One region of the Ralstonia sp. 25C genome, then DNA from elsewhere that is predicted to be linked to it. Evidence: predicted binding sites of a transcription regulator. Region 1 holds the regulator's gene; the other holds the start of a gene.
What was found. Region 1 encodes NrdR, which represses ribonucleotide reductase genes. Its sites were predicted from a motif close to CACNANATNTNGTG; they were not measured.
Positions count from the first base shown of each region.

Region 1 (14,473 bases):
CCTCAGCGGTGGCGAGCGATACCTCGGCGCGTTCATCGGCGGTGAGCGCCGGGCCTTTGCGCCAGGCGCGGTCCAGGCGTTGGATGGCGCGATCGGCGAGCGCCTCGGCGGCGAGCCATTGCACGCGCATTTCGCCGAAGCGGTGGATCTGGTAGGGGTCGTCCGCCACGCGCTCCACGCCGGAAGTGAACCATGGCCGCGACGATTGCAGCGTGTGCTTGCGCGCTTCGTCCAACGCGCCAGCGGCGATGCCCGTGTAGAGATTGACCAGCACGTTCTGCGCGAGGCACGAGCGCAGGGTCTGATATGGCGCGAAGACGGTCTCGGGGCCAGCCAGCACTTCGTCTTCCGCCACCTGCACGTGGCGGAACTGCACGCTGGCGCTGTCGGTCTGACGCTGCCCGATCGGGTGCCAGTCATCCCGCACGGTGATGCCGTAGCGCGCGGTCGGCACCACGGCGATCACGGGCTTACCGGTCGTCTCGTCATGCGCCGACACGACCATCATGTTGGAGCCGAGCGTGCCCGAACAGAACCCCTTCTCGCCATCGAGCACCCAGCCGCTGCCCGAGCGCTGCGCGCGCAGGCGGTGGTCAAGCGGATTGACGGCGTTGCCCCACCACCACCCAAGTTCAGCGGTAGGGCGTAAAAAGCGCTCACGCTGCGCATCGGAGGCATACAGATAGACCGTGGCGGTTTGCAGATACTGAAACGCCAGCAGATGTCCCAGCGAGCTATCCACCGCCGCAATGCTGCGCACAGCGGCAAACGCATCCGCCCAGCTCGCTCCAGCGCCGCCGTACTGCGGCGGAATCACCAGCGGCAACAAGCCCGCGCGCGCAATCGCTGCCTTCTCATGCGCGGCGTGGCCACCCTGTTGATCACGCTGCGCCGCCGTGGCAGCCAGTTCAGCCAGCAGAGGGGTGAGGTCGGGAAGTTGATGCAGATCGTCGAGCTTCATGCACGTGCCTTTTGCCGGGGGTGTTAGACGGTGCAGGCACTATACGGAGGCGCCTGGCCACCCTGAAGGAAGCAATCCGCATACGCATATTGACCGCGCGACTATGCGCGGGCGTAGTGCGCGCGCATGCGCTCCAGACACGCGCGTGCATCACCCACGACCAGCCGGCTGCTGCAGGCGATCATGAGATTGCGCGGCAGGCCAAAGTCCTCCACGGCCCAGCCGTCGGCATCGTTGCCATTGGCGTTCGGCACTTGGGCGATGAGCGGCACGGCGGGCACGTGGTAGCACCACACGTCCTTGCCACGCGCGATGGCATAGCCAATTTCAAAGCACGTGCCAGAGTCGGGTTCGTGGCCACGGAAATCAGCCACGTTGGCCATCACCGCGTCAGCCGAGTCGATCAGCGCGATGTTTTGGCGGTAGATCTCGGCAGCGGTTGATGGGCCGTCTGCCTGCGGGGCGATCGCGTTGTCTAGCGGGTATAGGCCGATGAAGTCGAATGCGGCGCACAACGCCTTGAGCGCTTCGCCATGCGTCGCAGGTTGCGGACGGAAGACATCGGGGCCGGCGAGGTAGAGGCGCAGGGACATGGGCGTAGACCGGAGAGTGACACGCGCAGGATAGCGCCGCATGTACGCGACACAAAAGACAAAGGGCCCGACATTGCTGTCGAGCCCTCTGAATTTTGGTGGGTCCTGCGGGATTCGAACCCGCGACCAATAGATTAAAAGTCTACTGCTCTACCGACTGAGCTAAAGACCCGAAAGACCGCGATTATAGGGAGATTCTTACGCCCCTGTCAACGCTTGCCGAATCAAACCAAGCGTTCCATCCGCCACATCTGATAACGGAACGCCAGCACCGCGCCGATCAGGATGCCTGTCAGCGCGATGAACGAGCCGATCGCCAGCGTTGACACGCCAGACAGTCCCTGCCCGATCGTGCAACCCAGCGCCGTCACGCCACCCACGCCCATCAGCATGCCGCCGACGATGTGGTTGCCGGTGTCTTCGGCATTGGCAAAGCCTTCCCAGCGGAACGTGCGCGTGGCCAGCGCCACCACGGCCGAACCGGCAATCACGCCCAGCACGCTTACGATGCCGACCGTCAGCACCTTCGACGTATCGCTGAAGAACATCAGCCATTCGAGCGTGTACGACACCGGGGCCACAAAGCTCAGCGCTTCCATGCGGCCGCTGTTGGTCGCGACAAACGCTTCTTGCAGCGTATTCGGATCTTCCTGCACGTAGCCGAGGTGGCCCGACACGTACCACATGCCCACGATGATGAGCCCGACGCCGATGCCGCCCAGCAGATTGTCGCCCGTGCGGAAATCGCGCCCCAGTAGCGCCCACAACGACAGCGCCCCGCCAATCACCAACGCCAGCACCAGACGCAGCGTGCGCACATCCACCGACAACGCATGGCCCAGCACGCTGGGCAAATCCTGCGAGGTCGGCAATATCACGGCGACGCTATCGACCGTCGCCACACGCACCACGCCAAACACGCCCTTGAGCGTCATGTACGCCGCCAGCCCAAGGAACACGAACACCACCACAGATTTGAGGTTACCGCCACCAATGCGCACCAGCGTCTTGCTGCCGCAGCCCGAGCCCAGCACCATGCCGAAGCCGAACAGCAGGCCGCCCACCAGCGACGACAGCCACAGCAGCTTGCTCGCCGTGTAGATCGTCTTGCTCGTATCAATCAGGCCCAGCCAACTCAGCACGCCCGTGCCGATCATGGCCACGCCGATGGCGAGCGCCCACATGCGCAGGCGGTTCCAGTCGCCGATGTTGATGGCGTCGGACACCGCGCCCATCGTGCAGAAGTGCGTACGCTGCAGAATCGCGCCAAACACGAACGTGAGCGCGAACGTGGCCCACAAAACCGTATGCGACAACGCGTTGAGGTCAATCTCTGGCATGGCGCGTCAAACGTATCGGGTCGGGTCGGGTACACCAGCGGCCTCAAAGCCCGCCTTGCGGATGCGGCACGAATCGCACACGCCGCAGGCGCGGCCTTCATCGTCAGCCTGGTAGCACGACACGGTCAGGCCGTAGTCCACGCCCAGGCGCACGCCGGCCTGGATGATCTCGGCCTTGGTCATGGCGATGATGGGTGCGTTCACGCGAATGCGGTCGCCCTCCACGCCGGCCTTGGTGGCCAGGTTAGCGAGCGTCTCGTAGGCGGCAACGTATTCGGGGCGGCAGTCCGGGTAGCCGGAGTAGTCCACCGCATTGGCACCGAAGAACAGATCGCGCGCGCCCACGGCCTCGGCCCAGCCGAGCGCCAGCGACAACATGATCGTGTTGCGCGCCGGCACGTAGGTGATGGGGATGCCCGATTGCGCGCCGTCGGTCGGCACGTCGAGCGTGTCGTCGGTGAGCGCAGAGCCGCCGAACTTGCGCAAATCCAGGTCAACGATTTCATGGCGAACCGCGCCCAGCGATGCGGCCACCTTCTTGGCCGCTTCCAGCTCGGACGAATGGCGCTGGCCGTAGCGCATCGACAGCGCGTAGGTCTCAAAGCCATCGGCATTGGCCATGGCGAGCACGGTGGCGGAGTCCAGCCCGCCGGAGAGCAGGACGATGGCGCGTTTTTTCATGGGCGGAGCCTTGGGAAGCCAATCAGGGAAGGCCGCATTTTAGCGCGCCGTCACCCCGGTAGCGCCGCACGCAGAGCATGACGACCATTCCGGCCGCACCATGAAAAACGCCCGCCGGTGCAATCACGGCGGGCGCCTGGTGCGGCAGAGGATGACGCGTCGATCAATGCATCGTCTTCAGCCGGCTTTGTGCGGTCTTGGCCTGCTCAGAGTTGGGGTACTGCGCAACCACGGCTTCCAGCGTCTTGCGCGCAGCTGCCTTCTGGCCGGATTCGCCCTGGTTGGTGGCCACCTGCAGCAGCGCGTCCGCCGCCTTGGGATGCTGCGGGTTCGTGCGTGCCATGTTCTCCAGCACATAGCTGGACCCCTTGTAGTCGCGCTGCGCGTACAAGGCATTGCCCAGCCAGAATTGCGCCAACGGCAAGTACGGGCTCTGCGGATACTTCTTCACGAACGCCGAAAACTGGTTGCCCGCGCCCTTGAAATTGCCCGTCTGGAAAGTCTTCAGCGCAGCGTCGTATTCGTCCTTCTCGCCGGGCTGGACCGGGCCTTCGCGGCCTTCCACCGTGGCTTGCTGCGGCTCGAACTTCTTCAGGCGCGCATCCAGGTCGGCATAGTAGTCCTTCTGCTGCTTGGCCAGCGTGTCGACCGCGTTCTGCAGCACTTCATTCTGCCCACGCAGGCGCGCCACTTCAGACTTGAGCGTCTCGATCTGGTTTTGCGCGTCGATCAGGTTCTTGCTGTTCTGGTCGATGCGCTGCGCTGCGCTGGATTGGAAGTTGTTGAACTTGTCGCGCATATCGATGATGGCGCGGCGCGCCTCATCGTCGTCAAACACCCCCGCTGCCGCCGGCGCGGCCAGGGTCAAAGCTCCACCCGCGACAAGCGTCATCGTCAGGATGGCCCGGCGCAGGGCCCCGAGCGTGGCCCCTTCGGCGCGCTGTTTCATCATCGTATTCATGGGATTCCAACGTAAGAACGCCGGCCACGACAACACGGCCGGCGTATGCGACTTCAAACGGCCGATCAATACACGATGTCGGCGCGGCGGTTCTGCGCCCACGACTCTTCGTCATGGCCGGTAGCCTGCGGCTTTTCCTTGCCCAGGCTCACGGCTTCCATCTGGCTGTCAGGCACGCCCATCGACGACAGCGCGCGGCGCACGGCCTCGGCACGCTTCTGGCCCAGTGCGAGGTTGTACTCGCTGGTGCCGCGCTCATCGGTATTGCCCTGGATCAGCACCTTGCGCTGGTTGTGCGACTGCAGATAGCGCGAGTGCTGGCCCAGCAGGCCTTGGTACTCCGACTTGACCGAGTAGCTGTCGAAATCGAAGTAGATGCTGCGCTTGGCCAGCGGGCTGTTCGGGTCGGTCAGTTCGTCACGGCCCACATCCACCGGGGTGACTTGGCGAGCATCAGCGCCCGTGCCGGCGGCACCGCCCGTACCGTTCTTGGCGGTGTCATCGAGCTTCACGCCCGAGCTGCAAGCGCCCAAGGCCAGCAGCGCGGCAATGGCTGCGAGTTTGATCATGGTTTGAGGCTTCGACATGTCCGATTTCTCCTAAAGGAACGGCCGCGTTATTGCGTGAAAGGACCCCACGCCGGCTCGCGAACCTCGCCGGCTTGGAGGGAAAGAATCTGACGCGTGCGGCCATCGGTCGACACCGCGGCCAGCACCGTCTTGCCACCCACGCGCGTGGAATACAGGATGAACTTGCCGTTGGCGGCAAAGCTGGGGGACTCATCGTAGGACGTATCCGTGAGCGCGTTCACATCGCCGTTCGTCAAATCTTGCGTATACAAGCGGAACGCCCCGCCCACGCGCGAGATGTACGCCAGCAGCTTGCCGTCCGGCGACACGCGCGGGCTGGTGTTGTAGCTGCCCTTGAAGGTCACACGCTGCGCACCGCCCGCCTCTTCACCGTCGGCCGACATGCGATAGATCTGCGGCGCACCGCCACGATCACTGGTGAAGTAGACCGAGCGGCCATCGGGCGAGAACGACGGTTCCGTGTCGATTGCGCTGCTGCGAGTCAGCCGACGCAGACCCGAGCCATCAGCGTTGACCACGTAGACCTGCGTATTGCCGTCACGCGAGAGCGCCACGGCCACGCGGCGGCCATCGGGCGACCACGACGGCGCCGAGTTGTTGCCCTTCTGATTCGAGATCACGGTGCGGCGACCGGCCACCAGGTCATGCACGTACACCACCGGCTTCTTGAGCTCGAACGACACATAGGCGACCTTGGTGCCATCCGGCGACCAGGACGGCGAGATGATCGGCTCGTTGCTCGTCAGCGCGATTTGCGGATTCGCACCATCCGAATCGGAAATCTGCAGCTGGTAGCGGCGGCCCACCTTCGACACGTACGACAGGCGCGTCGCAAACACACCGCGCTCACCAATCAGCTTCTGGTAGATGTAGTCGGCAATCTCGTGACCCGCCAACCGCAGTTGGCCCGGGCCCCGCGTGAGCGAAAGACCGCCCAAGCTTTCGCCCTTGGCCGTGTCATACAGGCGGAAGCGGATTTCGTAGCGGTCGCCGTTACGGGTGACGGTGCCACCCACGAAGGCGGCGGCGCCACGGGTCTTCCAGGCACCCAGGTCCGGCGCAGGACTGTCTGGCACCACGGCGCCGGCGACATCCACGTTGGAGAAGCGCCCACTACGCACCAAGTCCGCACGCACGATCGCGGAGATGTTCTGCGGGATACCCGCTTCGCCCTGGAAGTTGGCAATCGCAATCGGGTACTGGCTGGCGCCAACGCCCGAAATTTCCACGTTGAGCTGGGCGTGGGCAACGCCAACACTCGCCGCGGTGAGCAAAAGCGCCTGCGCGGCTCGTCGGAAGATCTGAATCCACATCTTGCGCATCATATTCATCATCCGTATTCGAATCTGGAAGCTTATTGCCTGTCCTTGGGCTTGAACGTCAACGTGACACTGCGCATGCCCTCGGGAGGATTGGGTAACGGGTCGGAGCGGTCAACAGCTCGCAGCACGGCTTCGTCATACGCGTCGTTGCCACTGGACTTGGTCAGGCGCTTGGACAGGATGGACCCGTCTGGCGCCATCTGCACCGCCACCACCGCCGTTGGGTTGCCGCTGACGGCTGACGGGTCGAACACGATATTCGGCTTGACCTTGGCGCGCACGCGCTCGGCATAACCTGCCGCTGCCGTGCCGCCAGTGCCCTGGCCCGTACCAACGCCGCCGCCGGAGCCCGCCACCTTGCCACCGCCAGCCGGCGAGCCACCCGCCAGCGCTTGCAGATGCGCCAGGTTGGCGTTGCGCTGCGCATTGGCCTTGGTTTCCGCCGCCTTGCGTTCGGCCTCGGCTTTCAACTTAGCCTCTGCCGCAGCCTTCGCCTTCTGCTCCTTCTGCTTGGCCTCGGCTTCCGCCTTCGCCTTGGCTTCTGCCTGGGCTTGCAGTTGCGCGTTCTTGCGCGCCTGCGCCTCGGCCGCAGCCTTGTCCTTGGCCTGCTGCTCAGCCAGCGCCTTGCGCTGCAGATCAGCCTGACGGGCCTGTTGTTCCTTCAACTGCGCCTGGCGCTTGGCTTCCGCGCGCTCAGCGGCGGCGCGGCGCGCCAACTCGGCCTCGCGGGCTGCGGCGGCCTCTTGTTCGCGTTTGCGCTTCTGCTGCTCCAGCGCGATGTCGGCCTCGTCTTCCACCTTGGCGGGGGGCGCCTTGATGACCGGTTCCGGCTTCACCTCCGGCGGCGGCGCCGACTGCACGGCCTGCTGGACGGCAGCTTCATCCCACAGCTCCGCCTCTTCGCCGCGCGGTGTGCTGCTCTGCCATTGCACGCCGAAATACAGGAAGGCGATCAGCAGCAGATGCGTGAGCACCGCCAACCCGAACGCGCGCAGCGTGCCGCGCTCGCGCACAGGCTCATACCGATGCAGCTTGGAGTGCAACGCCGTCGTGGCCATGACGCTCAACTTGCCTCGCCTCGGTTCATCCGCGTGCCCATCACGATTTCACCATCAGGCCGACGCGCTTGACGCCGTCGCCCTTGAGCACGCTCATCACGGTCAGCACGCGGTCGTATTGGACCGCCTTGTCGGCGGCAATCACGACAGGCTGATCGGGGTTTTCGTCGGTACGCTGCTTCACAAAAGCGCGCAACTCGTTGTTATTGGCAAGCTTTTGCTCGGTCGCCCCTGAACCTGTTTTGACGCGAGCAAGGATCGTGCCGTCGCTCTTGATCGTCACCACAATAGGCGGCTGGGTCTGCTGCGGCGTGGCATTGGCCACCGACGGCAGGTTGACCACGCCGGGGTTCACCACGGGTGCGGCCACCATGAAGATGACCAGCAGCACCAGCATCACGTCGATGTACGGCACGACGTTGATGTCAGCCTTGGCCCGTCGGGCGCGGCGCGTTCGCTGGATGGTCGCCATACGCTCGGCTCCTTAGCGCGTCTGGCGCTGCAGGATGTTCGAGAACTCTTCCATGAAGCTCTCGAAGCGGTTGGCCAGACGATCGATCTCGGTGGCGTAGCGGTTGTAGGCAATCACCGCCGGAATGGCCGCAAAGAGGCCGATGGCCGTGGCGACCAGCGCTTCGGCAATACCGGGCGCCACCGCCGACAGCGTGGCCTGCTGCACGTTCGACAGGCCGCGGAAGGCGTTCATGATCCCCCACACCGTGCCGAACAGGCCGATGTACGGGCTTACCGAACCGACCGACGCCAGGAACGGCAGATGCGATTCAAGCGAATCCATCTCGCGCTGATACGCGGCACGCATGGCGCGCCGGGCCGCATCCAGAATGGCGCTCGGGTCTGAAATGGCACCACGCTGCTGCTCACGCGTCTTGAGGTATTCGCGCATACCGGCTTCAAAAATGCGCTCCAGCGCCCCCGTGGTGTGGCGGTTATTGGCGGCACTCTGATACAGCGCCTGCAGGTCGCCGCCGGCCCAGAAATCGCGCTCGAACGATTCGGTCTGGCTGCGCGCGGCACGCAGCGCAAAGGCTTTGCGGAAGATGTACGTCCAGGAGAACAGCGACATCACCAGCAGCAGGCCCATAACAAATTGGACCAGGACACTGGCGTGCAGCACCAGCGAGACGATCGACAGATCTTGAGTGACCTCGACGGGATTCATGCGGCAGCTTTGATGGTTGCGAGTACGGGAGCGGGAATCGGGGTCGGACGGAATGTGAGCCGGTTGACACATCCGACACGAATCGTGCCGGTGGCGAGCAAGATATCGCCGCGCCAGCTTTCCTGGGCGAATTGGACCGATGCCGGGCCGACGCGTTCCATACGCGAACGGATCTGCAACAGATCGTCCAGGCGGGCGGGTGCGCGATAGTCCACAGCGGTGTTGCGCACGACAAAGATGGCCCCTGTCGTGTCAGCCAGCGCCTGCTGGTCGACCCCTAGCGCGCGGAGCCACTCGGTGCGGGCGCGCTCGAAGAATTTCAGGTAGTTGGCGTAGAACACCACGCCGCCTGCGTCGGTATCTTCCCAATACACGCGCAGGTTCCAATCAAAAGAAGACATTGGGCAATTTTACCAAGGCGCATGTGACGGCCAGCCATCCACCGGCTGGCCGAGGGCTTGCGTTGGCGCTCAGGCCATGCCTCGCGTCACGCTGGTGGCCGAAAACGACTGGCAAACGGGCATCAACTCCATCGCGTTGACATTGAAGTGCGCCGGCAGCGCCGCCATCCAGTAGACGGCCTCGGCGATGTCGTCTGCTGTCAGCGCTTCCGTGCCTTCGTACACCTTCTCCACACGGGCATCGTCGCCCTTGAAGCGGACATTGGAAAACTCAGTGCCCGAGCACAGGCCCGGCTCGACGTTCGATACACGAACGCGGGTGCCCGTCAGGTCCGCCCGCAGGTTCAGCGAGAACTGGCGTACGAATGCCTTGGTGGCGCCATACACGTTGCCACCCGGGTACGGATACGTCCCGGCGATGGAGCCAATGTTGATAACGTGACCGCGGTTGCGCTCGACCATGCCAGGAAGCAGCGCACGCGTCATGTGGACCAGGCCCGAGCAGTTGGTACCGATCATGCGGTCCCAATCCGTCAGGTCGGCGCGCTGGGCGGGTTCCAAGCCCAGCGCCAAGCCGGCGTTGTTGACCAGCACATCGACTTCGCGCCAGCCCTCGGGCAGCGAGCCCGGCAGCGCGGCAACGGCATCGGCGTCGAGCACGTCCAGCACGATCGGCAGCAGCGCATCGCCCAGTTCGGCCTTGAGCGTATCGAGACGGTCCTGACGGCGGCCGGCCGCGATCACGCGGTGGCCTTCTCCTACGAAACGCCGCGCAATGGCCGCGCCAAAGCCGGCCGTGGCGCCGGTCACGAATACGATCATGGGAGTGTCTCCGAGCCTGAAAAAAACGAAGGTCTGAGTTTACCTGAAGCGTTGGAGGCTGTTGCGCCGCAATGTGCGCTGCGACGCGCCCGGTGCCTTGCGGCGGTCATGGGCCTGTCGTACACTCGCGGGCAACCATTCCACCTTGCGCGACTGGCGAATCCTGAGGCTGCTCCCGGCAGCCTCGATATGTGGGCAGCGACCACGAGGAAGCGCAAGGTTTCTGGCGTCATGCACAACGACGCCTGCCGCTCGCCTGGGCAGCGAATGGGAAGCAGGGTGACTTGGGTCCCCACTGCTCTGTCTCGACAGAACGGTGTCCAAGCCGCGCGCGTTTCCCCCGCCTCGCCCGACCACCGCCAATTCCGTTTCATTTCAGACCAGACACTCGCCATGTTCGAACGCAGCCGCTATACGATCGACCAGATCGACCCCGAAGTCTTTGCCGCCATCCAGAAGGAAAATCAGCGTCAGGAAGACCACATCGAGCTGATTGCCTCCGAGAACTACACCTCGCCGGCCGTGATGGCCGCCCAGGGTTCGCAACTGACCAACAAGTACGCCGAGGGCTACCCCGGCAAGCGTTACTACGGCGGTTGCGAATACGTGGACGTGGTGGAACAGCTCGCCATCGACCGCGTGAAGCAACTGTTTGGCGCTGAAGCCGCCAACGTGCAGCCGAACTCGGGCTCGCAAGCCAACCAGGGTGTGTTCTTCGCCATGCTCAAGCCGGGCGACACGATCATGGGCATGAGCCTGGCCGAAGGCGGCCACCTGACGCACGGCATGGCGCTCAACATGAGCGGCAAGTGGTTCAACGTGGTCAGCTACGGCCTGAACGCCCAGGAAGACATCGACTACGACGCGCTGGAAGCCCTGGCGCAAGAGAAGAAGCCGAAGCTGATCATCGCTGGCGCATCCGCCTTTGCCCTGCGCATCGATTTCGAGCGCATCGGCAAGATCGCCAAGTCGATCGGCGCGTACTTCATGGTGGACATGGCCCACTACGCTGGCCTGATCGCCGCAGGTGTGTACCCGAACCCGGTCCCGCACGCTGACTTCGTCACCACAACCACCCACAAGAGCCTGCGCGGCCCGCGCGGCGGCGTGATCCTGATGAAGGCCGAGCACGAGAAGGCCATCAACTCGGCGATCTTCCCCGGTATCCAGGGCGGCCCGCTGATGCACGTGATCGCCGGCAAGGCGGTGGCGTTCAAGGAAGCGCTGTCGCCGGAGTTCAAGGCTTACCAGCAGCAAGTGGTGAAGAACGCCGCCGCCATGGCCGAAACGCTGATGGCCCGTGGCCTGCGCATCGTGTCAGGCCGCACCGAGAGCCACGTGATGCTGGTGGACCTGCGTGCCAAGAACATCACCGGTAAGGAAGCCGAGAAGGTGCTGGGCGATGCGCACATCACCGTCAACAAGAACGCGATTCCGAATGACCCGGAAAAGCCGTTCGTGACCTCGGGTGTGCGCCTGGGCTCGCCGGCCATGACCACGCGCGGTTTCAAGGAAGCCGAAGCTGTGAAGGTCGCACACCTGATCGCCGACGTGCTGGACAACCCGCACGACGAAGCGAACATCGCTGCCGTGCGCGCCAAGGTGTCCGAGCTGACCAAGCAGTTCCCGGTCTACGGCTAAGCTGTCGACCAGGGTCGAAGGCGTACACGCCTAAGGCCACGTAGTACCCTGCCGCGATAGGCCTGCCCGGCTATCGCGGCGTTGTTCTTTTTAGCGCTGTGCGTTCTAGGGTTTCCGAGGAGACCGGCATGAAATGCCCTTTTTGCGGCCACGCGGCCACCCAGGTGATTGAAACCCGCATGTCGGAAGACGCCGACACCGTACGCCGGCGCCGCAAGTGCGAAGCCTGCGACCGCCGCTTCACGACCTACGAACGCATCGAGTTGTTCTTCCCCGCTGTCGTCAAAAAGAACGGCAGCCGCGTCGATTACGACCGCAACAAGGTGAAGGATTCCATGCGCCTGGCGCTGCGCAAGCGCCCCGTGTCCGCCGAGGCCATCGACGAGGCCATCGCGCGCATCGAAGAAAAACTCCTCAGCCACGGAGAGAAGGAAATCGGCAGCGACCGTGTCGGCGAGTTGGTGATGCGGGAGCTCAAGCGGCTGGACAAGATCGGGTATATCCGCTTTGCATCGGTGTACCGCAGCTTTGAGGATGTCGCCGAGTTTCGGGATGTCCTTGACGAGATTTCCGCGCCAAGCGTGCGCAAATAGGTTGCTCAGTGGTCAAAGCGCGGGCATTGACCACATGTGACAGTTACCCGCCCCAATCCGCACTAACTTGAGCGGCTCCGCCACGCGTCAGCCGCTCCATGTCCGTCCGCCCTCGCCCCGCCCGCCAACGCGGCGCCATCCTGATTGAATCGCTCATTGCTCTGGCGCTGCTTTCGCTGGGCGCGGCTGCGATGTTTCACGCGTTCGACTCCATCGAGGCCGCCAGCTATGCCTCGCGCCAACTGAGCGCAAAAGCTCGTCCCCCGCTGGTACAACCCGCGCCGCTTTGACATGACGTACCCGCTTATCCGGCCTGCGCGTGGCGTATCGCTGGTGGAGCTGCTGGTCGGTATGGTCATCGCACTGATGGTGCTGGGCATCGCGCTGCAGCTGACCTTGATTGCACGGCAACGCTATCTGCGTCTGGCCGACGAAGCGCTCATGGAGGATCGCGGCATGCAAGCGCTGGAGTTGATTCGCACCGCAGTACAGCAGGCGGGGTGGATTGCGGACACGCCTGCTACCTCGCTCGTGCGCCGTTGGCCCGGTGCGAACGATGCGCTGTCGCTGGAGGGTAAAGACAATTGCGGCAGCCCACACATGCTGTCCGAGTTTGGCTGTAATTCCAACGGAGAGCGGGGCAGCGACGCCCTACTGGTTCGCTTTGCAGGGCGCAACACACAGCCCGATGGAAAAAACGAAGACGGTGCCACACGCGATTGCAGTGGCCGCGGCATACCCGAGCGCATTGACGGCGCAAGCGACCCACGCTTGGGATACATGATGTTGTATGCCTCCCGGAGCAACGGAGAGCTGCAATTGATGTGTCGCTCCCTTACCCGCGAGTTCACCGGCGCCCCCAAGGAGCCCATTGCAGGCTCCGGCATGGTGCGCGGCATCGACACCCTGCAACTGCTCTACACCATTGCAACGCGCCCAGGTGTAGCCCTATCAGCAGGCGGCATGCAAGACGCAGATTGGCGCCACGTGCAGCAAGTGCACGTGGCTGTGGTCGTTCGCGGCGACAACGTCGCTATCAGGCCACCCGAGTCCAACAGAATCACCCTCTTCCCGGGGTTGTCCGCGCAGGCGACCGACCAAGATCTTTACTTCACCCCGACAGACCCACGGCGCAACCGCAGACTCTTCAACGCCACACTCACCGTGCATAACCCGCTGTACTGTGAGGTGGACGCATGCTGAACTCGAACCCGCTCACTCATGCGCGCGGATTCTCGATTGTTGCCGTCATCAGCGCGCTCATCATCATCAGCCTGTTGATGGTGGCGGCCCTGCATATCGCGCGTGATCAGCGCCGACGCGCCACGCTCTATGCGGATCACGCCCTTGCCATGCGCGAAGCCGAAGCAGCGTTGGCGGCTGCGGAATGCGAGTTGGCGCTCGCCACGAAGACCCCCACCAGCCAGGCTTGCGGAGCGCCACCGCCCGCCGCACGCATCGCAGCACTAGACCCGATCACGCTCGCCGGCTTTGCCCCCGGCCGTTGCGGGACCGATGCAACCACACGTGGCCTGTGCTGGCCAAATTCAGGTCAAACCGTGCAAGACCTCGCCCACTTTGAGCCCGATCAGAACAACAACAGCAAGGCCAAAGCCGTCGAACTGGACACATTCACCACCGCAGACACGCGCGACAAACCTGCACACCGCGCCCGCTATGTCATCGAGCCCATTCCCGACACCCAGCCCGGACTCTGGACACATGCCGGCACAGAACGTACGCCCCCACTCTTCCGTATTACCGCCATCGGCTTCGGCAACGACGAGGACGTCAATGTGATGTTGCAATCTGTCTACCGTGTGCGGGCGGTTGCGCCATGAAAGCGCAACACATCGGCGCGTGGCTGGCTGCCGCGTTGCTCGGCTTCACCCCAGGGGCGATCGCCGACCCGGCGGCAGGCCAGTTGCCAACCCATCTCGTCATCGCGCACGGCGACGATGCGTGGAGTGGCCGGCTGCGCGCGATGCAGTTCCGCCCCACGCTCGGCACGCTAGATGCACCAGCGCCGTCCGACCTGTGGGAAGCGAGCCGCCTGTTGGATAGCAATAGCGCAGCGCCCAACACACGCCAACTCTGGACGTTCAACCGCGATGGCGCCGGAGCGCGCAAACCAGCGGCACTGCAATGGGAAGCGCTATCGGCCGCCCAGCAAGCAGAACTCAATGCCGACGACCAACTCGGCGCCGTGCGCATCGACTACCTGCGCGGTATTCGCAGGGATGAACATGCGGGCGCGCACCTGAGGTCACGCACATCGATCCTGGGTTCCATGCGCGGCGCTCACGCTCTGTTACTCGGGCCGCCGGGCT
Region 1 is NZ_CP196737.1:3,063,625-3,078,097, reverse strand. It holds gene ACS7SF_RS14445 (acyl-CoA dehydrogenase family protein) at 1-961, opposite strand, end outside; gene ACS7SF_RS14440 (nucleoside 2-deoxyribosyltransferase) at 1,063-1,554, opposite strand; tRNA gene ACS7SF_RS14435 (tRNA-Lys) at 1,651-1,726, opposite strand; gene ACS7SF_RS14430 (YeeE/YedE family protein) at 1,779-2,894, opposite strand; gene queC (7-cyano-7-deazaguanine synthase QueC) at 2,901-3,575, opposite strand; gene ybgF (tol-pal system protein YbgF) at 3,739-4,536, opposite strand; gene pal (peptidoglycan-associated lipoprotein Pal) at 4,602-5,123, opposite strand; gene tolB (Tol-Pal system beta propeller repeat protein TolB) at 5,153-6,457, opposite strand; gene tolA (cell envelope integrity protein TolA) at 6,481-7,506, opposite strand; gene tolR (protein TolR) at 7,547-7,978, opposite strand; gene tolQ (protein TolQ) at 7,991-8,686, opposite strand; gene ybgC (tol-pal system-associated acyl-CoA thioesterase) at 8,683-9,087, opposite strand; gene ydfG (bifunctional NADP-dependent 3-hydroxy acid dehydrogenase/3-hydroxypropionate dehydrogenase YdfG) at 9,157-9,909, opposite strand; ZMP/ZTP riboswitch at 10,049-10,178, shown strand; gene glyA (serine hydroxymethyltransferase) at 10,303-11,550, shown strand; gene nrdR (transcriptional regulator NrdR) at 11,679-12,143, shown strand; gene ACS7SF_RS14370 (prepilin-type N-terminal cleavage/methylation domain-containing protein) at 12,242-12,433, shown strand; gene ACS7SF_RS14365 (PilW family protein) at 12,477-13,346, shown strand; gene ACS7SF_RS14360 (pilus assembly protein PilZ) at 13,340-13,984, shown strand; gene ACS7SF_RS14355 (pilus assembly protein) at 13,981-14,473, shown strand, end outside.

Region 2 (14,473 bases), 1.7 Mb from region 1:
GAACAGCATGCCCAGCATCTTGCGCCACAGTTGCAGCGCCGGCATCTTCTTGAAGAGCTTGATCTCGCCGCGCGCGACCTTGTCTTCGTAGGCCAGGTAAGCCTGCTCGAATGCCTTGCCGACCTTGTCGTGCAGGTCCGGGCAGGTGGACGGCGAGAACAGCGTCCACTCGCCGCCTTCCATCACACGCTTCATGAACAGGTCCGGAATCCAGTTGGCCGTGTTCATGTCGTGCGTGCGGCGGCGGTCGTCGCCGGTGTTCTTGCGCAGCTCCAGGAATTCTTCGATGTCCAGGTGCCACGTTTCCAGGTACGCGCACACTGCGCCCTTGCGCTTGCCGCCCTGGTTCACGGCCACGGCCGTGTCGTTGACGACCTTCAGGAACGGCACCACGCCTTGCGACTTGCCGTTCGTGCCCTTGATGTGCGAGCCGAGTGCGCGCACGTTGGTCCAGTCGTTGCCCAGACCGCCGGCAAACTTGGAGAGCAGCGCGTTTTCCTTCAGCGCTTCGTAAATGCCGTCCAGATCATCCGACACGGTGGTCAGGTAGCACGACGACAGCTGCGAGCGGCGCGTGCCCGAGTTGAACAGCGTCGGCGTGGACGACATGAAGTCGAACGACGACAGCAGGTTGTAGAACTCGATGGCGCGGGCTTCGCGGTCAGCTTCGTTCAGCGCCAGGCCCATGGCCACGCGCATGAAGAACGCCTGCGGCATCTCGATGCGCACTTCGTCCACGTGCAGGAAGTAGCGGTCGTACAGCGTTTGCAGGCCGAGGTAGTTGAACTGGAAGTCGTTCGCGGCATTCAGCGCGGCACCCAGGCGGGCCAGGTCGAACTGGGCCAGCTTTTCGTCCAGCAGTTCGGCTTCGATACCGCGCTGGATGAACTTCGGGAAGTACTCCGCATAGCGCGTGCTCATTTCGGCCTGCGTGACTTCTTGGCCGAGGATTTCGCGGCGGATCGTGTGCAGCAGAATGCGTGCGGTGGCTTGGCTGTAGGCCGGGTCCTTTTCGATCAGGGTACGGGCGGCCAGGATGGCGGAGTCATACACCTGCGTCATCGGCACGCCGTCATACAGGTTCTTGACCGTTTCCTTGAGGATCGGCTCCGGGTCCACCGCTTCGCCCAGGCCCGTGCAGGCCGTGACGATGACGTTGCGCAGCGCGGCCATGTCCAGCGGGCGGGTGATGCCGCCGTCGGTCACGTTCAGGCCACCGGCGGCCGGTTGCTGCACGGTTTCACCAGCCTGGGCGCGCTCTTGCGCGCGGCGCTCGCGGTACAGCACGTAGGCGCGGGCCACATCGTGCTCGCCCGAGCGCATTAGGGCCAGTTCCACCTGGTCTTGAATGTCTTCGATATGGAACGTGCCGCCGTTGGGGCGGCTGCGCGTCAGTGCGCGCACCACGTTCTGGGTCAAGCCCTCGACCAGCTCGCGCACACGCGCAGAAGCGGCACCCTGCCCGCCATTCACGGCGAGGAAGGCCTTGGTCACGGCCACGGCGATCTTGGAGGGTTCGAAACCGACCACGGCGCCATTGCGACGGATGATCTTGTAGTCCGCCAGGTTGACGCCGAACGCGGTGCTGGGGGCCACGGCCGTACCGCCAGCGCCTTGCGCAAATTGAGTGGGGTTGGCGGTGCCGGAGTGAATTTCTGGTTGGGCCGTCTGCATGTGGACTCCTGTTGAACCGTTCGTTTATCGGCGCGCCGACGGGTGGATACCCTTGGCGAACCCGCGCGCTACGCGGAGAAATGAGACGGAAAAGACCCTTGCCTTTTCTCAGCCCCCAAGCGCCGGCTTGACCCGCCGACCGCTCGCCCCCGCGTGGCGCCGAAATAAGAATCCCGGAAAGCGACCACTACATCTAGTGTCTCACCCCGGGATTGGCGCTAAGTATAGGGGATGGATCGCATTTGCCTAGTCTTGACAGATGCGGGCGACTGGTCCTTTTGCAATCGGAATGCAGCGCCGCAAGCCCGCCATCCCAAGCAGCACAACGGGTCGGCGGGGCCGGCTTGCGGCGCCGCAATGCTGTGCCTTTCAGAATAATTCTTTCAATCGACCGCGCAAGATCGATAGACGTCACCTCATCTGCAGTAGAGGGCCCCGTGGCCCGCACTGCACTGGTGCAATTGCCGCTATTTCAGGGCGCGCTGATAGGGGAACAGTGCCGCGCCGAAGCCACCGAGCTTACGCAGATGCGCCCAGTCGAAGCATGGGCCCGGATCGGTCTTGCGGCCGGGAGCGATGTCCGAGTGCCCGGCAATCGCGGCAATCGGATACGCCGCGCAGATGGCCCGCACGAGGGATGCCGTGGCGGCGTATTGCTCGGGGGTGAAGGACAGGTCGTCCGTGCCCTCGATCTCGATGCCGACGGAAAAATCGTTGCAGCGCGGTCGGCCGAAGAAATCCGATACGCCGGCATGCCAAGCGCGCGCGTCGCAGGGCGCGAACTGCACGCACTCTCCGGTGCGGCGAACGAAGAAATGCGCCGACACGCGCACACCGCGCAACTGATCGAAGTACGGATGCGCGTCGCAGTCGAGCGTGTTGGTGAAGAAGTCGAGCACGTTGTCCGAGCCGAAATCGGCTGCGGACTGCGCAGGCGGCAAGCTGATGTTGTGCAGCACGATCAGGTCGATCGGCATGCCGTCGGGTCGCGCGTCGATATTGGGTGACGGATGGCGCCGCATGCCATCCACCCAGCCGTCGGCACCGATGTGCAAGGGGCCCGGCTTAGGCATCGCCATTCAGGCCCTCCAGACCGTTGTTGGCGGGCTCAATGTCACGCGGATCACGGATGCCGAGCTGCTGCATGCGATAGCGCAATTGCCGGAACGACAAGCCGAGCAGCTTGGCCGCCGCCGTACGGTTGAAGCCGGTCTGATCCAGCGCCACAAGGATCACGCTGCGCTCCACGGACTCCAAATAGGCGGGCAGATCGATCGGCAATGCAACGCTTGGCAGTGGCGGCTCCAAGGGCTGCGCCGGCGGAGCTGGCTCCGCCGACAGTGCCACCGGCGGCTGCATTGGCTGCATTGGCTGCATTGGCTGCATTGGCTGCAGCGGCTGCAACGCGCCCATCGGGCTGGGCACGGAGGCCGGCATGTAAGCCGCGTCGGCCCAGCCAGCCATCGGCGATGGCGCCGCCGGGTGATGGGCGGCCGCGGCCTGCGCCTCGCGCGTGCGGTGGAACAGCGGAGAACGCTCGATCTCGGCGCCGAGTGCGCCCAGGTCATCCACGTCGATCGATTCGCCCTCGGCAAACGCATAGGCGCGCTCGAGCAAGTTCTCCAGCTCGCGCACGTTGCCAGGGAACGGGTATGCGCACAGTTGCTGCAACGCCGGGCGCGTCAGGCGCTTGGGCCGTGGATCGCCATAGCGGCTGGCGAGTTGCTCCAGCAGCACGCCGGCCAGCACGGGCACGTCTTCAGCGCGTTCGCGCAGCGTGGGCATGCGCAGCTCCAGCACGTTCAGGCGGTAGAACAAGTCCTCGCGGAAGCGGCCGGCAGCGACCAGACGCGCGAGGTTCTGGTGGCTCGCGCACACCACGCGCACATCGACCGGCTCTTCACGGCTTTCGCCGATCTTGCGTACGCGGCGCTCCTGCAGTGCGCGCAGCAGCTTCACCTGCATCGTCAGCGGCAGGTCGGCCACCTCGTCGAGCATGAGCGTGCCGCCGTTGGCCGCCTGGAAGAAGCCCTGGCGATCGCTGTCCGCGCCGGTAAAGGAGCCCTTCACGTAGCCGAAGAACTCGGCTTCCATCAGGTTCTCGGGGATCGCGCCACAGTTCACGGCCACGAACGGCCGCGATGCACGCGCCGACAACGCGTGAATCGCCCGCGCCGCACGCTCCTTGCCGCTACCGGATTCGCCACTGATGACCACCGGCGCCATGCTGCGCGCCAGTCGCATCAGCGAGCGGCGCACTTCCTGCATGGCGGCGGAGTGGCCGGGCAGCAGTTCATTGGTGCGCTCGGCCAGGTCCGAGTTACCGGGGTCCCCAGCGTCGAGACCACGCTGCTGGCGGCCCAGCGCATTGAGCACGAGGCTGCGCAACTGGTCGAGCGAGAGCGGCTTGGCGATGTAGTCGAACGCGCCAGCCTTGAGCGCTTCCACGGCGTTCTCGGCGCTGCCGTAGGCGGTGATAACGGCCACCGGCGTACGGTCGGCCGTGGCCGAGAGTTGGCGCACGAGTTCAATGCCCAGGCCATCCCCCAGGCGCATATCGGTCAGCACGAGCGCAAAGCGCTGGCGGGACAATGCCTCGCGCGCCTCGGCCAGCCCACTGGCGAGCACTACGTCGTGGCCCATGCGGCGCAGAGAAATCTCCAGCAGCTCGCGCAGGTCGGCTTCGTCATCGACAACGAGAATGGGTTCGCGAACGATGGCGGCTTTGGACATGGATCAGCGGGTCAGCAGAAGATCAGCGGAAATGCACAGCCGGCGGGTCAGTCCGCAATCGGCACGGCGTGTTGATCAAACATCAGGGTGATGACGAAGGCGCGGCGCGGCAGGGTGTCATGTGCCTCCATGGTCAACGCTCCGGTGCGATCGAGCAAGGATTCCAGCGCGATGGCGCCGTAGCGGATCTGCGCATCGTTGGCGCCGCACAACTCGCGCGCCATGTAGAGGCCCAGGCCAGTGCCTTGGGCGTCATTCGTGAAGAACGGCTCGAACAGGCTGCGCTGTTGTTCGGCGCTGACCTCGGGGCCGTCGTTCCAGATGACGAGTTCGGCGTGGGTCTCATCCAATGCATAGGCAGCCAACAGGATCGAACCCGGCACGCGGCGGCAATAGCGCAGCGCGTTGTCGAGCATGTTGCCCACCACCTGCTGCAACTGCGCCGGGTCGAACAGCACCGGCTTGTCGAGGTCCACCGCCACGCGGACGAGATTAGCGTTGATCTCGGTGCCGGCACGGCGGAGGGCCTCGGCGCGCCAGCGGTCGATCACCTCGGGCAGCACGTGGGCGAGCTCCACACGCACACGCTCGCCACGCGGGCGGCGCGAAAGCATCAGCACATCGGCGACCACCTGGTCCAGCCGGCGCACGTTGTCCCGAATGATGCGCAGCAGGCGCGTCTCCACGCCGGCGCCTTCCGGGCGCGTGGGCCCGTTGCCCTCAGTGCCGTCGCCCGGATCATCCAGCAGTTCGGCGGCCTGGCTGATCGCGGCCAGTGGGTTGCGGATCTGGTGCGCAATGCTGGCCACCAGCCGGCCCATGGACGCGAGTTTTTCCTGCTGCGCCTGCTCCGCCACACGCTCCCAGCTCTCCACGTGGATCAGCACCGTGTCGTGCAACTCGTGGCGCAGAAACGCTTCGTCATCGCTCGACCAGCCTTGCGCGGCGGTATCGGCCGAAAGTTGGCGTGGGCGTGACACTTCGCCGCTCTCTCCCGGCAACCCCAGGCCGATCGAACTGACGAGGCTGTCCAGATAGACGCTGCGCAAATTCGCCAGGCTCGGCAGGATGAAGCGCAGACGCAAGCGGGCTGGCGGCGCACGCCTGCCGCCCTGCGCGATCGGCAGCAAGTCGAGAATGCGCGGCGCATCGTCGTCGCCCGTGCCGTCTGCGGGGCGGCTCTTGCGGCGCAGCCACTGGCGCAGCGTCTCAAGCAGCGGGCGCAGGTGCGGCACGTCCTTCAGGTCGAACAGCATCGCGCCGCTGCCCACGAAGGCGTTTTGCGGCACGCCCAGCAACACAGCCGCCGCCGGGTTGGCCGCCACGACGCGGCCGTCAGCGCGCACCAGCATCACGCCGTCCTGCATGTCGTAGACCATCAGGCGGTTCACAAGCTGCTGCAGGCGCAACTCGCGCTCGCGCGCCATCGTCAGGCGCTCTTGCGCAATCTGGCGGTGCGACAAGCCGTACATCATCGACGCGGCCGTCATGTAGACGAGCCCATACAGCCCCGCCGACGCCAGCCCCGGCGCAATCACGCCGTCGCCAAGCATCTGGAGGAACGGATCGGCCAGCACCACCATCGACGCCACCGCCGCCGTGAACAGCGCAAACAGCAGACTGGTGAGCGCGCCAGCCGCCAGCACCGGCATCAACAACACCATCGCCACGCTGGCTGACAGGCGCGACAGGGCGGCATACGCCATCCCAAGGAACAGCAGATCGAGCGCAACATCCAGCCGCACCCGGAACTGGAACCGCGTGCGCCACCAGCCGGCCGCCGCCAGGATCAGCAGTGCCACCGCTAGGTAGGGCAGCGTCAGACTGAGCAGCGTCTCGCTATTGGGCAGGCCGGCTGCTTCATCGTGGCCACGCGGCACCATCACGAACAGCAGCAGCACCAGCGCCACAGCCGCACGGCTGAAGGCGAAATAGCGCAGCAGGCGCCATTGAAATTCGGGAGGATCGGGCTCCCGCCACACCGAGCGCAGCGCGCGCCACGCGTTCAAGCGGGAGAGCAGTCGGCGCGGTCCGGCGTCAGCCCTCTTGGGTGCCCCAGCCGGCGACGTGCCGGACGCATCCGGCATCACGCGCCGCCCCGGTCGGCGTGTTCGGGGCAGCGATAGCGCCCGCCAGACAGTGCCACCATGCCGGAGCGTGGCGCGTGCACCCCGCACACGGCGCATTGCTCGATGGGTTGGGATGCCTCGGGCTCAGGCGCGCGCCGCGCCGCCCCCTGCGATGCGGACTGTCCTGAGGTGCGGGACGAACGCGACCCCAGGCGGCTCAGCCACCACCAGCCGGCGAGCAGCATCAGGATCAGCAAAACAGGACGGGCCATGGAAAAACCAACAGAGGTGGCGAGATCGCCAAAAGAAACACCAAGAACGCGTTACACGCGGTGAAGGATGACTTCCAGCACGAAGCGGCTGCCCACGTAGGCCAGCAGCAGAATCGCAAACGCCGCCATCACCCAGCGCAGCGCCACGCGCCCACGCCAGCCACGGAAACGGCGCCCCAGCAGGATGCCGCCGAACATCGCCCACGACAGCACCGCAAACACATTCTTGTGATCAAAGTGGAAGGCACGGTGGAACAGGTGCTCGGAGAACAGCACGCCCGAAGCGATGGTCAGCGTGAGCAGCACGAAGCCCGCGCCGATCAGGCGGAACAGCAGTTTTTCCAGCGTCAGCAACGGCGGCAGCAAGTCGAGCCAGCGGCCAAGCCAGCCGGACTCATTCGGGCGATTGATGGTATGTAGTCGGCGCTCGGCGGCGAGCATCAGGATGGCGTGGAAAGCCGCCAGCGTGAACAGCCCATACGCGACGTTAGCGATGGCGAAGTGGAGCTTGAACAGCGGGCTGGCCGCATAGCCGAGGATCTGCGCGCCCGGAAACACCAGCGGCAGCAGACTGCCGAGCAGCGCCACCGGCATCACCAGCAGGCCCAGGCCTGCCAGCGAGAAGAACAGGCTCTCGATCCAGAAGATGCCCACACCCAGCCACAGCATGGCCGATAGCGCATAGGCAAAGCCAAACACCATGGAACTGGCTGGAAAGATGGTCTCGTGCAGCAGAAAGCCGTGGGCGGCCAGGGCCGCCAGCAGGCCCCATCGCCACCAGCCAGGGGCGGAATCCGCAGAAGCCGGGGGCGGCGGCACCAGCACCGCTGCGCCGGAAGGCTGGCCGCCCAGCATGGCACCCGCCGCGGCCGAGGCCTCGAGCCCACCGCGTCGTACCCACGCCGTCCAGGCGAGGGTGCCATAGAGAAGCGCCGTCAGCGCATACAGTACAATGACCATTTGCACAGTTTACCGCAGCGCACCCCGGTTTTGGCTGGGGCCCGTCCCCGCCGAAAGCCTCAGCGGGCGGCCAAGCGGAACGCACATTCCTAGCCGGCGCACGCCAAGCGAGCACCGGCCTCATCTTCATCCCGTCCCCAATTCCGGATCCCTGTCACTGTCATGCTGGATAATCTGACCCAACGGCTCGCGCGCGTGGTCAAGACCATGCGCGGCGAAGCGCGCCTGACCGAAGCCAATACCGCCGAGATGCTGCGCGAAGTCCGCCTGGCACTGCTCGAAGCCGACGTGGCGCTGCCGGTCGTGCGCGAGTTCATTGCCCGCGTCAAGGAAAAGGCGCTCGGCGAGGAAGTCATTACGAGCCTCTCGCCGGGACAAGCGCTGGTCGGCATCGTGCAGCGCGAGCTGACCGCCATCATCGGCGGCCAGGAAGCGCTGGAAGGCGTCGGCAACAACATCCTCGGCGGCCGCGCGGCGGAGCTGAACCTGAACGTCACGCCGCCCGCGATCATCCTGATGGCGGGTCTGCAAGGCGCGGGTAAGACCACCACGGTCGGCAAGTTGGCCAAGTGGCTCAAAGAGAACAAGAAGAAGAAAGTGCTGACGGTGTCGTGCGACGTGTATCGCCCCGCCGCTATCGCGCAGCTGAAGACCGTTTCCGAACAGGTCGGCGCTGACTTCTTCCCTTCGCAGCCGGACCAGAAACCAGTGGACATCGCCGTCGCGGCGGTCAACTGGGCCAAGAAGCACTATCACGACGTGCTGATCGTCGACACGGCCGGCCGCCTCGGTATCGACGAGGCGATGATGCAGGAGATCGCCGCGCTGCACGGCGCGCTCAAGCCGGCCGAAACGCTATTCGTGGTCGACGCGATGCTCGGCCAGGATGCCGTCAACACCGCCAAGGCGTTCAACGACACCCTGCCGCTGACCGGCGTGGTGCTGACCAAGCTCGACGGCGATGCGCGCGGTGGCGCGGCGCTGTCAGTGCGTCACATCACGGGCAAGCCGATCAAGTTTGTCGGTGTGGCCGAAAAGCTCGACGGGCTGGAGCCGTTCTACCCCGACCGCATGGCCCAGCGCATTCTGGGCATGGGCGACATCCTCGCGCTGGTGGAAGAAGCCCAGCGCGGTGTCGACATGGAAGAGGCGCAGAAGCTTGCCGCCAAGATCAAGAAGACCGGCGGCTTTGACCTGGAAGACTTCAAGGCCCAGATCGGCCAGATGAAGAAGATGGGCGGTCTGGGCAGCCTGATCGACAAGCTCCCCGCGCAGATGGCCCAGCAGGCGCAAGGTGCCAACATGGACCAGGCCGAGAAGCAGGTCCGCCGCATGGAAGGCATCATCAACAGCATGACCGCCGCCGAGCGCGCCAAGCCCGAACTGATCAAGGCCAGCCGCAAGCGTCGCATTGCCGCGGGTGCGGGTGTGCAAGTGCAGGAGGTCAACCGCCTGCTCAATCAGTTCGAGCAAATGCAGACCATGATGAAGAAGCTCAAGGGCGGCGGCATGATGAAGATGATGCGCGCCATGGGCGGGATGAAAGGTGGCATGAAAGGTTTGTTTGGTGGATAACCAACCCACGCCCTTCCCTCAAACCGTTTTCACCAGACCAACACGATGCTGAATGCAGAACAGGCCCGCGAACTCTGGGCCAACTCCGAAGAAATCGTCAGCGAAGACGCCGTGCGCGGCTCGCTGGATCGCATGGCCGCTGAGATCACCGAGAAGATCGGCGACACCTTCCCGATGGTGCTGTCCGTGATGGGCGGCGCCTGCGTGTTCACCGGCATGCTGCTGCCCAAGCTGGCCTTCCCGCTCGAGTTCGATTACATCCACCTCTCGCGCTACAACAATCAAACCGTGGGTAGCAAAGAGATGCAGTGGCGCGTGGCGCCGCGCGAGTCGGTCAAGGGCCGCACGGTGCTGGTGCTCGACGACATCCTCGACGAAGGCGAAACGATGGCCGCCATCCGCTCGCGCATCATCGACATGGGCGCCGCTGAGTTCTACTCCGCCGTGCTGTGCGAGAAGACGCTCGCCAAGGACAAGCCGCTGTACCCGGATTTCTGCGGCTTCAACGTGCCCGACCGCTACGTGTTCGGCTGCGGCATGGATGCCAAGGGCTACTGGCGCAACCTGCCGACCATCCGCGCGCTCAAGAACACCTGACGCGGCGCAGGCACAAACAAAAAGGGCGACCATCGAGTCGCCCTTTTTGTTTGTGCCTGCGCGGCCCGCTCAGAGCTGATGCGCGAAGGTGCGGATGCCCTTCAGCAACATCTCCACCGAGATCGCCACCAAGATCAGCCCCATCAGCCGCTCGAATGCCATCACCGTGCGTTCGCCCACCAGGCGCTGGATTTGCGTGGCGCTCAGCAGCACCACCGCCGACACCGCCATCGTCGCGCACAGCGAGCCGATCCACGTCCACATGCGGCCCGGCGCCTGCGAAACCAGCAGCATCACCGTCGCCATGGCAGATGGCCCGGCGATGGCCGGAATTGCCAGCGGCACGATAAAGGGCTCGCCCGTGGGTTGCGCATCGGCAGCGCCCTCGCGCGGAAAGATCATGCGCAGCGCTATCAGGAACAGCACGATGCCGCCCGCCATCTGCAAGGACAAGTCGGTCAGGCTCATCATGCGCAGAAACGCATCGCCGAAAAGCATGAAGACCAGCAAGAGCACGAACGCGATGCCGACTTCTCGCAGCACGACGCGGCTGCGTCGCTCAGGCGCCACCGGCCTCAACGCGGAAATGAAGATGGGAATGTTGCCGAGCGGATCGGTGATCAGCACCAGCAGGATCGTCGCCGAGAGGAACGTGTATTCCATGCGCGTGACCGTCGCTCAGGCGCCGCGCCCTTATTGACGCCGATACGGCCGCTCACGCAGCCACTTGGTGGCAATCCACTTCTCGCCGCGCTCCACCGGCAGGCCGGCGTGCAGCGTGTCTTCATCGAGCGAGCCATCCGGCCGCTTGTAGACGAAGAAGACGGCGTTGCCCTTGACCGGCGCCACCTCCAGCCCGAGCTTGGGAAAGCCGGTCGCGCCGCCGGCCTGCACGCTGTTCAGGTAGATGACCATGGTGGCCACGCGCTGGCCTCCGACTTCCAACTGACGCGCCTCGCCGGTACGGCCCGGGTTGAAAAAATCGAAGTGCGGCTGGTACTCGCCACCGGGCTGATAGTGCAGCACCTGGAAGCCCTCGCCATGCTCGACCGGCACGCCCACCGCCTGCGCGATACGTGCCTCGATCTTGGCGATGAGCGGATGCTCGCCTACCTGGAACATCCCACCCTGGCTCGTGCGCGCCGAGATCAGGTTCTCTTCACCGGTATCCGGGTTCACGACCGGCGAACGCTTGAGGCGATTGCGCCCGAGCGCGATCAACTGATCACACTCCTCGTCGGAGAGGAAATGCTGGAACAGCACGATGCGCGGCGTTTCCAGTGCAAACAGAATGGGGATGTCGCCATCGGCGGTATGGACGGCGTTGCTGTTCTCCACGGCTTCCTGAGCGGCCGGCACGGGAACCTGCACTGCAACTGGAACGGGCGCCGGCGCGCGGGCAGCGAGCGCCTCATCGACAACGCGGCGCGCGAAGGCGCGGTCATAGCCGGACTGCACCATCGAGGCCACCAGCGGGTCAGCCTCGAAGCCTTCGGTCACGTGACGCTGCAGCCAGTCGCGCAGCGCTTCGGACATGGTCGCGTACGGTTGGGTCGTGGACATGCGCAATGAGGAGATGCAGGCGAGCGAAAGGGATGGCCCTATTGTAGGCCGAGCGCTCCGCGGCCGACGATCAGGAACCGCCAGCCGGGCCGCCGGCAATACGCAGCGGCGAGAACGGATTGCGTGCCGGCACCTCGGGTAGCGCCTTGGCGCGCGGCGCGTTTTCTGTCGGCACCGGGGCGGACACCGTCATCGTGCTCGACTCCTGGTACTGCCAGCGCTTCCACGCCGCCAGCACCGCGTTCGGATATTGCGGCTGGCCTCGGCTGCCGTTGTAGCGGCCGAGCGCCAGGTACAAATTGCCGCCTTCCATGTCGAGGTAGTGACGCAGGATCGTGCAGCCATAGCGCAGGTTGCTCTGCAGGTGGAACAGCTTGCGGGGGTCCTTATCGCCGATGCTGCGCGTCCAGAACGGCATCACCTGCATCAGGCCCATGGCGCCCGCGCTGCTCATGGCGTACTTGCGGAAGCCGCTTTCCACCTGGATGAGACCCAGCACCAGGGCCGGATCGAGGCCCGCACGCTTGGCTTCGTAGTACGCGGTTTCGATCAGTTCCACGCGCACCGATGCCACTGGGATCTTGCTCGACATGCGCACCGACATCTCGGCCAACCAGCGCAGATAGCCGAGTTGCTCATCGTTGCTGGCGAACACCGGGCGCAGCGGGCGGCTGTCGGCCACGGCGGCGGACAACGCACTGCGCACGGAGTCCGCCAGGTACTCCTCTTTCTGCGCGCCCGCCCACGCCGGCCGTGTGCCCGCGATGCCCGCAAGCAAGGCCCCCGCGCATAGCGCAGTGGCGATCGGGCGGGGCAAGCGCAAGCGGTGCATGCAGTTCGGCTCCATTACTGCGCGAGGCGCGCCTTCAGGGTCGCCAGCACATCGGCCGGCGCCACGGCGGTGGCAGCCTCGTCGCGGCGGCCCTGGAATTCCAGCTTGCCTTCCTTCAGGCCACGGTCGCCCACCACCACACGGAATGGCACGCCGATCAGCTCCCAATCAGCGAACATCGCGCCCGGGCGTTCGCCGCGGTCGTCCAGAATGACGTCGATGCCGGCAGCCACCAGCTCTGCGTGCAGGCGATCGGCTTCCGCGCGCACGGCGTCGGAGCGGTCGTAGCCCACCGGGCAGATCACCACCTGGAACGGTGCGATCGACGCGGGCCAGATGATCCCGCGCGCATCGTAGTTCTGCTCGATGGCCGCGCCCAGAATCCGCGTAATGCCGATGCCGTAGCAGCCCATCACCATCGGCTGGGTCTTGCCGTTTTCATCGAGGAACGTGGCGTTCATCGCATCGGAATAGCGCGTGCCGAGCATGAAGACGTGGCCGACTTCGATGCCGCGGCAGATCGCCAGCGTGCCCTTGCCGTCCGGCGACGGGTCGCCCTCCACCACGTTGCGCAGGTCATAGACCTCCGGCTCGGGCAGGTCGCGGCCCCAGTTCACGCCGGTGAAGTGGTAGTCCTCTTCATTGGCGCCGACGACGAAATCGCTCATGGCCGCCACAGTGCGATCGGCCACCACCTTGATCGGCTGCTTCGTACCGATCGGGCCGAGATAGCCCGGCGGCGTGCCGAATGCGCGGAGGATTTCGCCTTCGGTCGCGAAGCGGAATTCGGCCAGCCCCGGCACCTTCGATGCCTTGACCTCGTTGAGCTCGTGATCAGCACGGATCAGCAGCATCCAGATTTGCGGCTCACCACCATCGACGTCCGTTGCCAGCACGATCGACTTGACGTTGCGTTCGAGCGGAATGCCCAGTTGCTCGGCCACCGCCTCGCATTTGGTGCGGCCCGGCGTGTGCGTCTTGGTGAATGCCTGCGTCGGCGCGGCGCGCAGCGTGGCCGGAGCCAGCGCCTCGGCGGCCTCGATATTGGCGGCGTAGTCCGAATCCGGGCAGTACACGATGGCGTCTTCGCCCGTCTCGGCAATCACGTGGAACTCGTGCGAGCCCGACCCGCCGATGGCGCCGTTATCAGCCGCCACGGCGCGGAACTGCAGACCAAAGCGCTGGAAGATGCGCGTGTAGGCGTCGTACATCTTCTGGTACGAGGCTTTCAGGCCTTCGGCGTCGCGGTCGAAGGAGTACGCGTCCTTCATGGTGAATTCGCGGCCGCGCATGATGCCGAAGCGCGGACGGCGCTCGTCACGGAACTTGGTCTGGATCTGGTAGAAATTCACCGGCATCTGCTTGTACGAGCGGATCTCGGTACGCGCGATGTCGGTCACCACCTCTTCGGAAGTCGGCTGGATGACGAGGTCGCGGTCATGGCGATCTTTCACGCGCATCATCTCGTCGCCCATCTTGTCCCAGCGACCAGTCTCTTGCCACAGCTCGGCCGGCTGCACCACCGGCATCAGCACTTCCACCGCGCCGCTGGCGTTCATTTCCTCACGCACGATCTGCTCGACCTTGCGGATCACGCGCAGACCCACGGGCATGTACGTATAGAGGCCCGCGCCGAGCTTCTTGATCATGCCGGCACGCATCATCAACTTGTGCGACACGATTTCCGCGTCGGCGGGCGCTTCCTTGAGCGTGGAAATGAAGAACTGGGACGCTTTCATGCGACTGACAATAAGAGATGGCGCGGCCAACCAAAGCCGCGAAAACAAGGGCAAAAGCCACCGGAATCAGGAGATGAGACGAGGCGCCAGACGCACATTCACGCCGTCGGCACCCTTCCCCCAGGAGGCGCGAGTGAGCGGCAACATTTCGGCTTCTGTGACAGCCGAGCGACAGGCCGCTCTATAATCGGCGTAATTCTAAAGTATTCGAGGTGCAGTCATGCTCGATCGTGAAGGCTTCCGCCCGAACGTCGGCATCATCCTCATCAACGCAAGAAACGAGGTGTTCTGGGGCAAGCGCATTGGCGAGCACTCCTGGCAGTTTCCACAAGGCGGCATCAAGTACGGTGAGACACCCGAACAAGCGATGTTCCGCGAACTGCACGAAGAAGTCGGCCTGTTGCCAGAACACGTCCGGATCGTCGGTCGCACACGCGACTGGCTGCGGTATGAGGTGCC
Region 2 is NZ_CP196737.1:1,363,219-1,377,691, forward strand. It holds gene ACS7SF_RS06345 (ribonucleoside-diphosphate reductase subunit alpha) at 1-1,674, opposite strand, end outside; gene ampD (1,6-anhydro-N-acetylmuramyl-L-alanine amidase AmpD) at 2,142-2,747, opposite strand; gene ACS7SF_RS06355 (sigma-54-dependent transcriptional regulator) at 2,740-4,407, opposite strand; gene ACS7SF_RS06360 (sensor histidine kinase) at 4,455-6,497, opposite strand; gene ACS7SF_RS06365 (PP0621 family protein) at 6,494-6,748, opposite strand; gene ACS7SF_RS06370 (cytochrome C assembly family protein) at 6,800-7,708, opposite strand; gene ffh (signal recognition particle protein) at 7,871-9,283, shown strand; gene ACS7SF_RS06380 (hypoxanthine-guanine phosphoribosyltransferase) at 9,329-9,880, shown strand; gene ACS7SF_RS06385 (MarC family protein) at 9,950-10,543, opposite strand; gene ACS7SF_RS06390 (2OG-Fe(II) oxygenase) at 10,574-11,443, opposite strand; gene ACS7SF_RS06395 (lytic transglycosylase domain-containing protein) at 11,514-12,275, opposite strand; gene ACS7SF_RS06400 (proline--tRNA ligase) at 12,290-14,014, opposite strand; gene ACS7SF_RS06405 (RNA pyrophosphohydrolase) at 14,235-14,473, shown strand, end outside.
Region 2: a site for NrdR is predicted at 1,860-1,873, ahead of ACS7SF_RS06345 (ribonucleoside-diphosphate reductase subunit alpha). Genes of this name have one in related genera too.